Regions from separate parts of the Gottfriedia sp. NPDC056225 genome, predicted to be linked through region 2. Evidence: riboswitches for the same ligand, from Rfam matches in the RefSeq annotation. Region 2 holds a riboswitch; each other region holds the start of a gene.
The links. A riboswitch is a leader RNA that binds a small molecule or an ion and turns the genes downstream of it on or off. The one in region 2 is predicted to bind S-adenosylmethionine.

Region 1 (3,173 bases), on a different contig from region 2:
CAAAACTCCACATATAGTTGCAGATTTTTTTATAGGCTTCTTGGTAATCGACTGGCAATGCTTCTACTCGCGCCATCATTTCTTTGTATTCTTTTTTGTCATCAAGTATCTTTTTGAAAAAATTCACCATTTTTTTAGCCCCCTACTTTTATTTTTTATTCGTCCATATCTTTACTTGCTGTTCGACTCTACTCTCAATATCTTTTTCCAACTCTACTTTACCTCCGAAAAAGCCTGACGATTCTCCACCTAGTTTAGAGAGAGCCATCAATTCGTCGGCAAATGCTGCTACGTCTTCACCGGTTACATCTAGCACATGCTTTCCTTCTGCTGAACTAGCCTCAAACAGTTCATACAAATTAATGATTTCTTCACCAAATCCATAACCGAAATTCCACATGTACTTTTGAATCTTTTTGAACACAAATGCGTAATCTTTCGGTAGAGAATTTACCTTTTTCATAAATGCTTTATATTCTTTTTTGCTTTCTATATCACCAATGATTAACTCAATAAATTTTTTCATACTATCGTTCCCCCTTTAGTATATTGATTTTTGATGAAACAAAATTCCATCTTTTCCAAAATTGTTGTAATTCCTCACGCCCTGCTTCGTTTAATGAATAAAACTTACGAGGCGGTCCCATTTCAGACCGTTTTTTCTCGATATTTACCATCTCTTTCTTTTCCAACCGAATCAAAATGGTGTAGACTGTTCCTTCGACAACTTCAGTGAATCCTAAGTCATTAAGAAGACGAGTAATTTCGTAGCCGTAAGTATCACCGCGACTGATGATTTCAAGTACACAACCTTCCAATGAACCTTTAAGCATTTCTGTTAAATTTTCCATAGCGTACACCTCCTTTTTACTTTTGTGAAATAATTTTTAGGTCTATTAACTTAAACAGCAATTAGCTGAGCACAAAACACACTTTCTACTAATTAGTGATACAGATATTCAGTAATACTTAGTACCGGACAATAGAAAAACTAAATAGCCTATAGATCAATGCTTTTACTGTTCATTTTTATATGAACTCTTTTTCAGCTATCTAGTGCGACTGATACTCCGTATTACTTAGTAATAGTATATAGTATTACTAAGTAGAAGAAATGTGAACCTTTTTTTAAAAAAAATTTAACTATTTAGTATTACTGGTATTCAGTATTGCTAAGTACAGGTACATTGTATCACCGAGTAGTAGGATTGTAAAGTTGATCAAAAAAATTTTTAGTTAAGAACTAGATCAAAATAAAATTACTTAGACCACTGAATCTAACCGTGTTCTGGATTGATTCTAATGTATTATCTATATATACAAAATATACATTCCCTCTTTTTTAAACTTTTCTGTAGCGAACATTTTTTATTTTATTTTGACAGACTATGTTTATCATGCTATCATGACAATTAATTCAAAACATTATAAATTATTAAACTCTTATTGAGAGTGGCGGAGGGACTGGCCCGATGATGCCCGGCAACCATTCAACGTTTTTTGTTGAAAAGGTGCTAATTCCTGCAAAGCAAATTGCTTTGGAAAATAAGAGAGGATTCCATAAATTTTGTAGCCCTCTCACTTATAAAGTAGCGAGGGCTTTTGTCGTTTTGAAGGTTTGTTAGAAATGATCATCTTCAATTTTCTTAATAATAATTTCATAAAAATGCAAAAGGTGCTGTTAAGAATTATTTACACAGCTTAAAAGGGAAGTCGGTTAGAATCCGACACGGTCCCGCCACTGTATTGGGGAGCAACTTATCATTCAACCACTGTTTCATTCTCTGAAATGGGAAGGGATAAGAAGCGTTTGATCCTAAGTCAGGAGACCTGCCTATTGTATGCGCTTGTACCTACGGATGTATAGGGGGGAGTGAGGAATACGTGATTTGGGATCAGCAATATCTCAACTCTAGTTAGTTATGCGTATGAGTCTCTCTTTTCTATTTGAAAAGGGAGACTTTTTTGTTGGGAAGAAAATACAAAAGCAAACATATAAGGAGTGTATTAGAATGGTAAACAGTGTAAAAAGTTCAAATATAGGTTATCCAAGAATTGGTGAAAAGCGTGAATGGAAAAAAGCACTTGAACAATTTTGGGCAGGTAAACTAGAAAAAGAAGATTTTTTAAAGCAAATTGAAGCGATTCGTTTGCAGCATCTTCAAAAGCAAAAAAATCAAGGTATCGATTTAATTCCAGTAGGAGATTTTAGCTTATATGACCATGTTCTCGACACAACTGTTATGTTCGGTCTCGTACCTAAGCGCTTTGAATATGCAGGAGGAAAAGTATCACTTGAAACTTATTTTGAAATAGCACGCGGTTCAAAAAGTGCAGTTGCATCTGAAATGACAAAATGGTTTAACACAAACTATCACTATATTGTTCCAGAATTGGGAGAAGTAGCACCTACTCTTGTCGATAACCGTCCACTACAATTTTATAAAGAGGCTAAACAAAAGCTTGGTATTGAAGGGAAACCAGTTATCTTGGGGCCAGTAACATTTGTAAAACTGTCTAAAGGATATAAAGAAACTGAGTTTAAAAAGATTGTAAATCAATTTGTACCACTTTATGCCGATCTATTACGAGAATTACAAACAGAAGGTGTTGAGTGGGTTCAAATAGATGAACCAATCTTATCTACATCTATTTCAAAAGAAGAAGTTGCATTATTTAACGATATATATGAAGCATTGCATGAAGCAGCACCTAATGTGAATGTGATTCTTCAAACTTATTTTGAGAGCGTTGATTTCTACGAAGAAGTAGTTTCACTCCCTGTTCAAGGAATTGGTCTTGATTTTATTTATGATAACGGTCGTAACCTTGCTGCCATTAAAAAATATGGTTTCCCAAAAGATAAAGTACTTGCTGCTGGTGTGATTGACGGACGTAACATATGGCGTGCAAATCTTGAGCATAAATATGCCCTTCTTGAAGAAATCACTGAGTTCGTTTCAAAGGATCAGCTTATTATCCAACCTTCATCAAGCTTATTACATTCTCCTGTAACAGCGAATAATGAAAGTACAATTGATGATGTGCTAAAGGTTGCGCTATCTTTTGCTGATGAAAAACTAAATGAAATTTTTGTATTAGCAAAAGGTTTACAAGATGGGAAAACTTCGATTCAAGCAGAAATTGAAGCAAGTACAAATGCAATTCAAGCA
Region 2 (3,173 bases):
AACAATTTTCAAGTTAATTCCTTCTTTTTTAAGAATTGGTTTAGCTTGTTCTAAAATAACTGCGTGAGGTACATTTGATGCACCTACTACTAATTCTTTATCTTTATTATTAGCACCACATGCTGCTAAAGATAATGCTAATACACCTGCTCCTAAAATTCCTGCGATTCTTTTGAATTTCACTGTCGTTTCCTCCCTAATATCATTAAGCTCTTTTATCTATTTTTGTTGTAATTAAATCACCAATAAATTGAAGAATAAATACGATTAATAAAATAATAATTGTCGCAACAAATGTCACTTCGTTATTTGAACGTTGGTATCCTTCCATAAATGCTAAGTTACCAAGTCCACCACCACCTACTACACCAGCCATTGCTGTATAACCAACAATCGCAATAGTAGTAACTGTTAAACCTGAGATAATTGCTGGTAATGCTTCTGGAATTAACACTTTTACGATGATTGTGAAAGTACTAGCTCCCATTGCTCTTGCAGCTTCAATTACACCTTTATCTATTTCACGTAAGCCGATCTCAACCATTCTTGCATAGAATGGTGCAGCACCGATAATAAGTGCAGGTAATGCTGCTTTTGCACCAAGCATTGAACCAAGAATAAAGATTGTAAACGGAATTAGTAAAATGATTAATATGATAAACGGTATTGAACGAAAAATATTTACAAACGCTGCTAGGATTGTATTAAAAAATTTATTTTCAAGAAGTTGGTCTTTACTAGTTAAAAATAAGAATAAACCGATTATTAATCCAAAAATAAACGTTGCCACCGCACCTATAACTGTCATAAATAATGTTTCTTGAGTTGCTATACGCATAGCTTCCCAATCAACATTTTGAAAAAGTTGTGTCATCTTATGCTACCTCCACTTCAACTTGTTTTGATTCTAAATAAGCAATTGCGTCTTTGATGTTATTTCTATCTCCAACAAGTTGAATTTTCATTGTCCCATAAGAGCCTTCAGCGGTTTGAACAATTTTTCCTTGTAAAATATTCACTTCAATTTCAAAGTGTTTTACTACTTCAGAAATATGCGGTTGGTCTGCTTGTCCATTTTTAAACGTTAGCTTGTAAGTATTATCATTCCCAACACTTTTAGAAATTACTTCATTGTCCAATTCTTCATCTGTGCCTTTAATTTGCTTTACAAATTTCTTCGTAATTGATTGTTTAGGATGTGTAAATACATCTACAACATGGCCTTCTTCTACAACTTGTCCATTTTCCATTACGGCAACTCGTTGGCAAATTTTTTGTATAACATGCATTTCATGTGTGATTAGAATAATTGTAATACCTAACTGCTTATTAATATTTGTAAGCAAAGCTAAGATTGAATCAGTAGTTTCTGGATCTAATGCAGAAGTTGCTTCATCACATAAAAGAACATCTGGATTATTAGCTAATGCTCTTGCAATTCCAACACGTTGCTTTTGTCCACCACTTAGTTCAGAAGGATAAGCATTTTCTCTTCCTTCAAGTCCCACTAGTTTGACTAATTCCTTCGCACGAGTAATGCTTTCCTGTTTAGGTACTTTAGCAATTTCAAGTGGGAAAAGTATATTTTCTAATACAGTTCTTGACCATAATAAATTAAAATGTTGGAAAATCATTCCTATCTTCTGTCTTGCTTTTCTTAATTGACTAGATGAACATTTCGAAATAGATTGACCATTAATAATAACCTCACCTGATGTTGGTGATTCAAGTCCATTTAGCATACGTAATAGCGTACTTTTCCCTGCGCCGCTATATCCGATCATGCCAAAAATCTCACCTGCACTAATCGTTAACGATACATTTTGTACCGCGGTAACTGTGCCTTTTTTACCCTTGTATATTTTACTTACATTATTTATTTGAATCATACTAGTTCTCCTTTCAAAACATTCTAACAACTCATTCTTCAATTTTTTGTAAGAACGTACTTTTTTAGTCGCATAATACAAAAAAACCTTTCAACTCACATGAGCAGAAAGGTTTTACATACAAAAAGTATTCCTTTCTCTCATCTCTCAAAGCAATTTGCTTTGCAGGAATTAGCACCATTTCAATGACGATCATTGACGGTTGCTGGGTTTCATAGGGCACAGTCCCTCCACCTCTCTCGATAAGAGTTAACTTACGATTATATAAAGTTGTCAACGTATTTTATAGCTTACTTACCAATATTCCTTAGTAAATACTGCTTGCTTTAACGTAATTCTCATTCTACAAACTTAGACACAAGTTGTCAACAATTTTCCAAAAGTTTTTTATCACTTTCTACACCTGTATATTGAAAAATTGTTTCAATCAGTAGTAATAAGCGGTAATTTCCGTCAAATGAAGCATCATTTAGTTTTAACAATAGACTTAATCTTTGCGAACCTGAATATAACGATTCCCATCCATCTTTTGTAAAGTTAACTCTAAGTTGAGGTATTGAGCGATCGATTACCTCAATAAAAGGTGCCTTTTTGCTAAATCTAACAAATAGTTTTTCATTTATTCCGTTAAACTCAACTATTTTTTCTTCAATTGGTAAAATAATTTGTAAATATTCTTTTTTTATAAATAAGTTTCTAGCTTGTCCAACCCACTCCTTAATTTCCATCTTAAACACCTCTTTTTGGATTCTTTAATCTATTTTCTCATAGATTAGAGGTGTGTTCTTTATATTTCGCTCGACATTTACTTGATAAAAATCTATTATTTAATATTTTTTCTACACCATTCAACTCATTTCCCGAGAAATATGTCTAAAAACAGGAAATAGTTTAAGGCAATTAAAAAAGAGCGCATCATTTCGTATGCACTCATCGTTTAATATATAAATTATATTTTTTTAACAGTTCATGTAAATATGGAACAGATTGGAAAGCGTAGATTTTTTGTTTCATTTCCCCATTTTCAAAAATAAGTAAACAAGGTACACTTTCGATCTTCCAGCTTTGAGCTTCCTCCACAATTTCATTAATATTTACCTTACTCATTGGTAAATTTGGCAGAATCTCGTTAACAATTTCTAGCATTTTTGATGCTACTTGGCATGTACCACACATTGCGGTATATATATATATCACGGTAGTCTCTTTTGACTGTATTCTTTGCATTAAATCTGTCTTTGTCCATTGCTGCATGATCATTATTCCTCTTTAATTTGTTCGTAA
Region 3 (3,173 bases), on a different contig from region 2:
TGGGTTAAAAGCAGCGGCAACTGAAAATCTCGTTCCATTTCCTAAGCTTTTACCTGAATAAAGTCTGCCTTCATTCATTTCTTTAATCATTCGAATAAGATCAAGTGATGCCACATCATAAACTGAAGTTGCACCAGGAAAATCTCCGACTCTTGCTGGGTCTCCTGTAATCGCAAGAATTTCATTTAAACCTAAAGTCGATAACCCCATTAAGTGAGATTGAAGTCCAATCATATTGCGATCACGACAAGTCAAATGCGTTAAGACTGGAACGTCTAATCGCTGTAACAGAGAAGCCATTGCCACATTCGAGATTCTCGGTGAAGCTAGTGGATTATCTGCTAACGTAATCGCATCAGCTCCTGCAGAATGTAACGCCTTTGCTCCTTCAAAAAACTTTCTCGTTTGTAAAGTTTTCGGAGGATCAAGTTCAGCGATAATCGTCGTTTTTTGTTTTGCTTTTTCTGGCAAAGTCTCATCCTTTTGCTCTACTTGCTTTGGGATTGTAATTTTAATCGTTCTGCTCTTCACTTCTTTTTTTGTAACGGGTTGTAAAGTATCAATCTTTTTTCGTAAAGCCGCAATATGTGCCGGTGTAGTACCACAGCACCCACCAATTAGTCTTACACCTTGTTCGATAAATGGTTTAGCCATATCTTCAAAATATTCTGGATTCGATTTGTATTCGTATTTCCCTTCTGCATACAATGGTAAGCCTGAATTTGGAAATGCAGATAAGTAACCATTTGTTGGTAATGATACTGTATTTAGCGATTCTAACATATGTAGTGGTCCTAAATGACAATTGATACCGACTACATCCGCCCCCAAATCAACTAATCTAGGAAGTATTTTCTCGATATATTGGCCACTTTGCATAATCCCAATTTCTTGTAGTGTTACTTGAGAAATAATTGGTAAATCCGTTCTTCCTCTTAGTAGATTTACAGCATCGTATAATTCATTTTCATCGTAAAATGTTTCAAGCATGATTCCATCTACGCCTTCTTCTAGAAGTGCTGAAGCTTGCTCAAGCAACATCATTTCCCGTTCTAAAGGAGTTGTAAACGTAGATCCAACATATTTCATTCCACCAATACCACCAATAACTAAGGCTCTTCCCTTCGAAGCAGCTCTAGCATTTCTTACAGCCATTTGGTTGATTTGTTTTACCAACTTCTCTAACCCATATTGTCTTAGCTTTCCAGCATTTGCACCGTACGAATTTGTTTGAATAACTTCTGCACCAGCATCTATATATTGTTCATGAATATGAATGATTCGATCCCGTTCAGTAATATTGAGTTCTTCAAAGCAACTGTGTAGCCCTCCTGAATACAAAAGTGTACCCATTGCACCATCACCTAAAACAATTCCACTACTTAACTTTTCCAACAAGCCCATTTCATCACTTCCTGTTTATATAAAATAAAAAACGCCATTCTCTCAAAAAATGAAAGAATGACGTTAACGTTTAATTTACGCCTTATCTCTCATGTTTTAAACATGCTGGATTTAGCACTTTTTAGCATAAGCTAAAGTTGCCGGGTTTCAAAGGGCCAGTCCCTCCACCACTCTCGATAAGGATTATTTAGTTTTTTTATTCAATGAAGTAAGTTTACTATATTTATATGATAAAAGAAAGCCATTTATTGAAAAATTTCCAAAAATAAATTTATTCACTTTACATAATTTTATTATTTAACTATTTTTAAAGTGTGCTAACGCTAGTAAAGGGTAGATTTCATTATAGCTATGATAATTAATATAAAATTGACCTGGTAGTCCAAGTCCTGTAGGATATGATAGCGCCTTATTAGAAATTTCATTTTGAGAAACTAAATAGTTAATCCCTCTTTTAATCACTTCATCATCTTTATTTCGAATTGTCAGTAAGGCATCAATTGCCCAGCCAGTTTGACTAGGTGTACTATACTTTAATGGAATATAAGAACCTTTAACCGTTGAAAATCCTGATTCTCCCCAACCTCCGTCCACATTTTGAATCGAAACTAACCATTTCTCAGCTTTTTTAATTGCTTCATGATTTTTAGAAACCCCCACAGCTCTTAAACCAGTAATTGCTGCCCACGTACCATATAAATAACAAATTCCCCATCTACCATACCAACTACCATTTGATTTCTGGTTTTTAAACAACCAATCAGCTGCTTTTTTAACAATTGGGTCATCATTAGAAATTGATGTATAGTTGCCAATAAACTCCAATATACGCCCTGTTAAATCAGGAGTAGAAGGATCAATAATCGCATCTTTTGCATTTTCAATCGGTAAAAGAGTTAGCCACTTATTCGTTACGTTTTTTTCGAATGCTCCCCAACCACCATCGCCATTTTGCAATCCAAGTAAAAAATGAACGCCTTTTAACCAACTTTCTTGAAAGTTTGGTTGATACATTGCACTTCTTGATAGTGCCCTCAAAACGGCACCCGTATCATCATTATCTGGTATAAATGAATTCACATCAGAAAATCCCCAGCCACCAGGGCTTAAATTTTTAGCGTGTACTGACCAGTCACCAATCAAATCTTGTTGTTTAGAAATTAAGTAATGAATAGACTTTGAAACACTGGGTTCATTACTTGAATAACCAGCTTCTTGAATTGCATATGACAATAAAGCAGTATCCCAAACTTTTGATGGTGAATTTTGAATATGAAGTCCAGCATCTGTATTCGTCGCATATGAAAGGAGTCCTTGTAGTGCATTTTGAATGACGGAAGATGAAACTTCATATCCTAAAGCCATCAAAGCATAAACCATATAAAATGTAGAACTAGCATAGCTATAAAAGGTTCCATTTGTTTCAATCCGATCTAAAATAAATCGTTCAGCCTTTTCATAGCCTTTTTGATGAAAATATAAAGGATAGGAAGCAAGCTTCTTCCCTTCTTCAAGAATAAATTGATAAAATGTCCCCCGCTCTTCGTTAAACCATTCCATTTCACTGTCTTCTAAAAGATTATCAATATTTAGATCATCTTTTAATTTCACTTTAAACCGTTTATTAATACATAGAATCATAGGCACTAAATGAACCCTAGCATAATTACTTAAATCAAATAAACTTAATGGCATTTTATCAGGTAATAAAAAATAGCTCATTGGAAAGTAAAACAACTTTGGATAGTCAATTAAACCGTGAATGGCAA
Region 4 (3,173 bases), on a different contig from region 2:
GTTTACCAACGCCATATTCTCCACCAGTCCAACCAGTGTTTACTAAGAATACATTTACATTATGTTTTTCAATTTTTTCACCAAGCATTTTTGCATATTCTACAGCTGGAAGCGGTAAGAATGGTGATCCGAAACATGTTGAGAATGTTACTTGTGGAGATGTAACACCACGCTCAGTACCTGCTAATTTACTAGTAAATCCACTTAAGAAGTGGTACATTGCTTGCTCTTTTGTTAATTTGCTGATTGGAGGTAATACTCCAAATGCATCAGCAGTTAAAAAGATAATTGCATGTGGATGTCCAGCAACGCTTGGCTCAATGATATTTTGAATTGCTTGCATTGGGTATGCAGCACGAGTATTTTCTGTTAAAGTTGTATCATCATAGTCAGCTAAACGGCTATCAGATTTAACAACTACATTTTCTAAAACAGTTCCAAATTTAATTGCAGAGAAAATTTGTGGCTCTTTTTCAAAAGTTAAGTTGATACATTTAGCGTAGCAACCGCCTTCAATATTGAATACACCATTATCTGACCAGCCATGCTCGTCATCACCGATTAATTTACGGTCTGCATCAGCAGATAATGTAGTTTTACCAGTTCCAGAAAGACCAAAGAATAATGCTACATCGCCTTCGCTACCAACGTTGGCAGAACAGTGCATTGGTAAAACATTATTTTGTGGTAATAGGAAATTCATGATAGAGAAAATAGATTTTTTCATTTCTCCAGCGTATTCAGTACCACCAATTAAGATTATTTTCTTTTCAAATGATACAATAACAAATGCCTCTGAATTTGTTCCATCTACTACTGGGTCTGCTTTAAATGTCGGAGCAGAAACAATTGTAAACTCAGCTTCATGAGTTAGAAGTTCTTGCTCAGTTGGGCGAATAAATAATTGATGAGCAAATAGGTTGTGCCATGCAAATTCGTTAATTACTTGGATAGGTAAACGGTACTCAGTATCTGCGCCAGCAAATCCTTTGAATAAGAATAGTTCGTTACGATCTTTTAAGTAGTTAAGTACTTTGCTATATAATTTTTCGAATACGTCAGCAGAGATTGGTTGGTTTACTGAACCCCAATCGATTAAATTTTCAACAGATGCCTCTTTAACAATAAATTTATCCTTAGGTGAACGTCCAGTATATTTGCCTGTTGAAACGCTAACTGCTCCTGTTGACGTTAAAATTCCTTCTTGTCTTGTTAGGACTTTTTCAACTAACTCAGAAACGCTAAGTTGGTTATACATTTGATTACTAGTAAGTAATTCGTTTAATTCAAAGTTTACATCAACTGTCTTCATATACTAATACCATCCTTTAAATATATTTGTCTGCCATGTAGGTATCTCGATAAATAGTATAACACATTTATTTTAATAGTGTATACTATTAGTTAGTAAAATGTGTTATGAATTTCATTAAAAAATAAATTTGAGTAAAATGATTTAATTAATAGGTGTAATTTCGTCAAAAGAATATGATAAATAGTAATTTCCATTTAAATAGAAATTAAAAGTTATTGTAGAATTATGTTAAAAGTAATGATGAAAGTTGTTGACAAGAAAGTGAAATTTTAATATGATACTTTTCATACGGATACTCTCTTATCCCGAGTAGGTGGAGGGATACAGGCCCTACGAAGCCCAGCAACCTCACTTTTAGTGAAAGGTGCTGAACCTGATGCAAGACTTTTTTTTATGTCTTGAACGATAAGAGCGAAAGGCAAATAACCAAGAACCCTTTCCTCAGGTAATATTTGATAAGAGGAAGGCTTTTTTTTTGCTCAAAACTTAAATACAGTGGCAATTTCGTAATTTACACTGAGTTATCTTTATCTTAAATGGGAAACATAGGAATAGGAACAAACTTTTTATTCTTATGTTGAGAAAAAAGAGATCCGTCAATTCAATTTAGGAGGGGACTCAATGTCACAACGTCGTTTATTTACTTCAGAATCAGTTACAGAAGGACATCCAGATAAAATCTGTGACCAAATCTCAGATTCAATTCTTGATGCAATTTTAGCAAATGATCCGAATGCTCGTGTAGCAGCGGAAACATCAGTTACAACAGGTCTAGTACTTGTTGCAGGTGAAATCACAACTTCTACTTATGTAGATATTCCAAAAATCGTTCGTGAAACAATCCGTGAAATCGGTTATGATCGTGCAAAATACGGATTTGATGCAGATACATGTGCAGTTTTAACTTCTATTGATGAGCAATCAGCAGATATCGCTTTAGGTGTAGACCAAGCGTTAGAAGCACGTGAAGGTAGCATGTCAGATGAAGAAATCGAAGCAATCGGAGCAGGTGACCAAGGTTTAATGTTCGGTTTTGCTGTAAATGAAACACCTGAATTAATGCCACTTCCAATTTCATTATCACACAAAATTGCTCGCCGTTTAACGGAAGTTAGAAAAAATGAAACAGTTTCTTACTTACGTCCAGACGGTAAAACTCAAGTAACTGTTGAGTATGATGAAAACAACAAACCAGTTCGTATTGATGCAATCGTTGTATCAACACAACATGGTCCAGAAGCTACTCAAGCTCAAATCGAAAATGATATTAAAGAACTTGTAATTAAACCAGTTGTACCAGCTGAGTTAATTGATGAAAATACAAAATTCTTTATCAACCCAACAGGTCGTTTCGTAATTGGTGGACCTCAAGGTGATGCAGGTTTAACAGGTCGTAAAATTATCGTTGATACTTACGGTGGATATGCTCGTCACGGTGGTGGCGCATTCTCTGGTAAAGATGCAACTAAAGTTGACCGTTCTGCTGCTTACGCTGCACGTTACGTTGCGAAAAACATCGTAGCTGCTGGCTTAGCTGATAAAGCTGAAGTTCAATTAGCATATGCAATTGGTGTAGCTAAACCAGTTTCAATCGCTATTGATACTTTTGGTACAGGTAAAGTTTCAGAAGAAAAATTAGTTGAAGTAATTCGCAACAACTTCGACCTACGTCCAGCTGGAATTATCAAAATGCTTGACTTACGTCGTCCGATTTACAAACAAACTGCTGCTTATGGTCACTTCGGCCGTACAGATATCGATCTTCCTTGGGAGCGTACTGACAAAGCAGAAGCTTTAAAAACTGAAGCAGGTCTATAATAATAAGATTAAGGCTGAATACGGCATTTGCTGTATTCAG

Region 1: it holds a riboswitch for S-adenosylmethionine, as region 2 does, so the genes downstream of both, metE (5-methyltetrahydropteroyltriglutamate--homocysteine S-methyltransferase) here and ACFCYN_RS06560 (methionine ABC transporter ATP-binding protein) in region 2, are expected to answer to the same signal.
Region 3: it holds a riboswitch for S-adenosylmethionine, as region 2 does, so the genes downstream of both, ACFCYN_RS16485 (bifunctional homocysteine S-methyltransferase/methylenetetrahydrofolate reductase) here and ACFCYN_RS06560 (methionine ABC transporter ATP-binding protein) in region 2, are expected to answer to the same signal.
Region 4: it holds a riboswitch for S-adenosylmethionine, as region 2 does, so the genes downstream of both, metK (methionine adenosyltransferase) here and ACFCYN_RS06560 (methionine ABC transporter ATP-binding protein) in region 2, are expected to answer to the same signal.

The regions. Positions count from the first base shown of each region.
Region 1 is NZ_JBHJTJ010000019.1:21,192-24,364, forward strand. Features, by position in the region: gene ACFCYN_RS13760 (DUF1048 domain-containing protein) at 1-130, opposite strand, end outside; gene ACFCYN_RS13765 (DUF1048 domain-containing protein) at 149-526, opposite strand; gene ACFCYN_RS13770 (PadR family transcriptional regulator) at 528-851, opposite strand; SAM riboswitch class I at 1,441-1,552, shown strand; cobalamin riboswitch at 1,657-1,852, shown strand; gene metE (5-methyltetrahydropteroyltriglutamate--homocysteine S-methyltransferase) at 2,013-3,173, shown strand, end outside.
Region 2 is NZ_JBHJTJ010000006.1:58,997-62,169, forward strand. Features, by position in the region: gene metQ (methionine ABC transporter substrate-binding lipoprotein MetQ) at 1-183, opposite strand, end outside; gene ACFCYN_RS06555 (methionine ABC transporter permease) at 206-874, opposite strand; gene ACFCYN_RS06560 (methionine ABC transporter ATP-binding protein) at 876-1,889, opposite strand; SAM riboswitch class I at 2,027-2,138, opposite strand; gene ACFCYN_RS06565 (hypothetical protein) at 2,255-2,617, opposite strand; gene ACFCYN_RS06570 (thioredoxin family protein) at 2,820-3,143, opposite strand; gene ACFCYN_RS06575 (ribonuclease M5) at 3,159-3,173, opposite strand, start outside.
Region 3 is NZ_JBHJTJ010000026.1:37,064-40,236, reverse strand. Features, by position in the region: gene ACFCYN_RS16485 (bifunctional homocysteine S-methyltransferase/methylenetetrahydrofolate reductase) at 1-1,404, opposite strand, end outside; SAM riboswitch class I at 1,484-1,587, opposite strand; gene shc (squalene--hopene cyclase) at 1,702-3,173, opposite strand, start outside.
Region 4 is NZ_JBHJTJ010000005.1:31,642-34,814, forward strand. Features, by position in the region: gene pckA (phosphoenolpyruvate carboxykinase (ATP)) at 1-1,312, opposite strand, end outside; SAM riboswitch class I at 1,613-1,727, shown strand; gene metK (methionine adenosyltransferase) at 1,937-3,133, shown strand.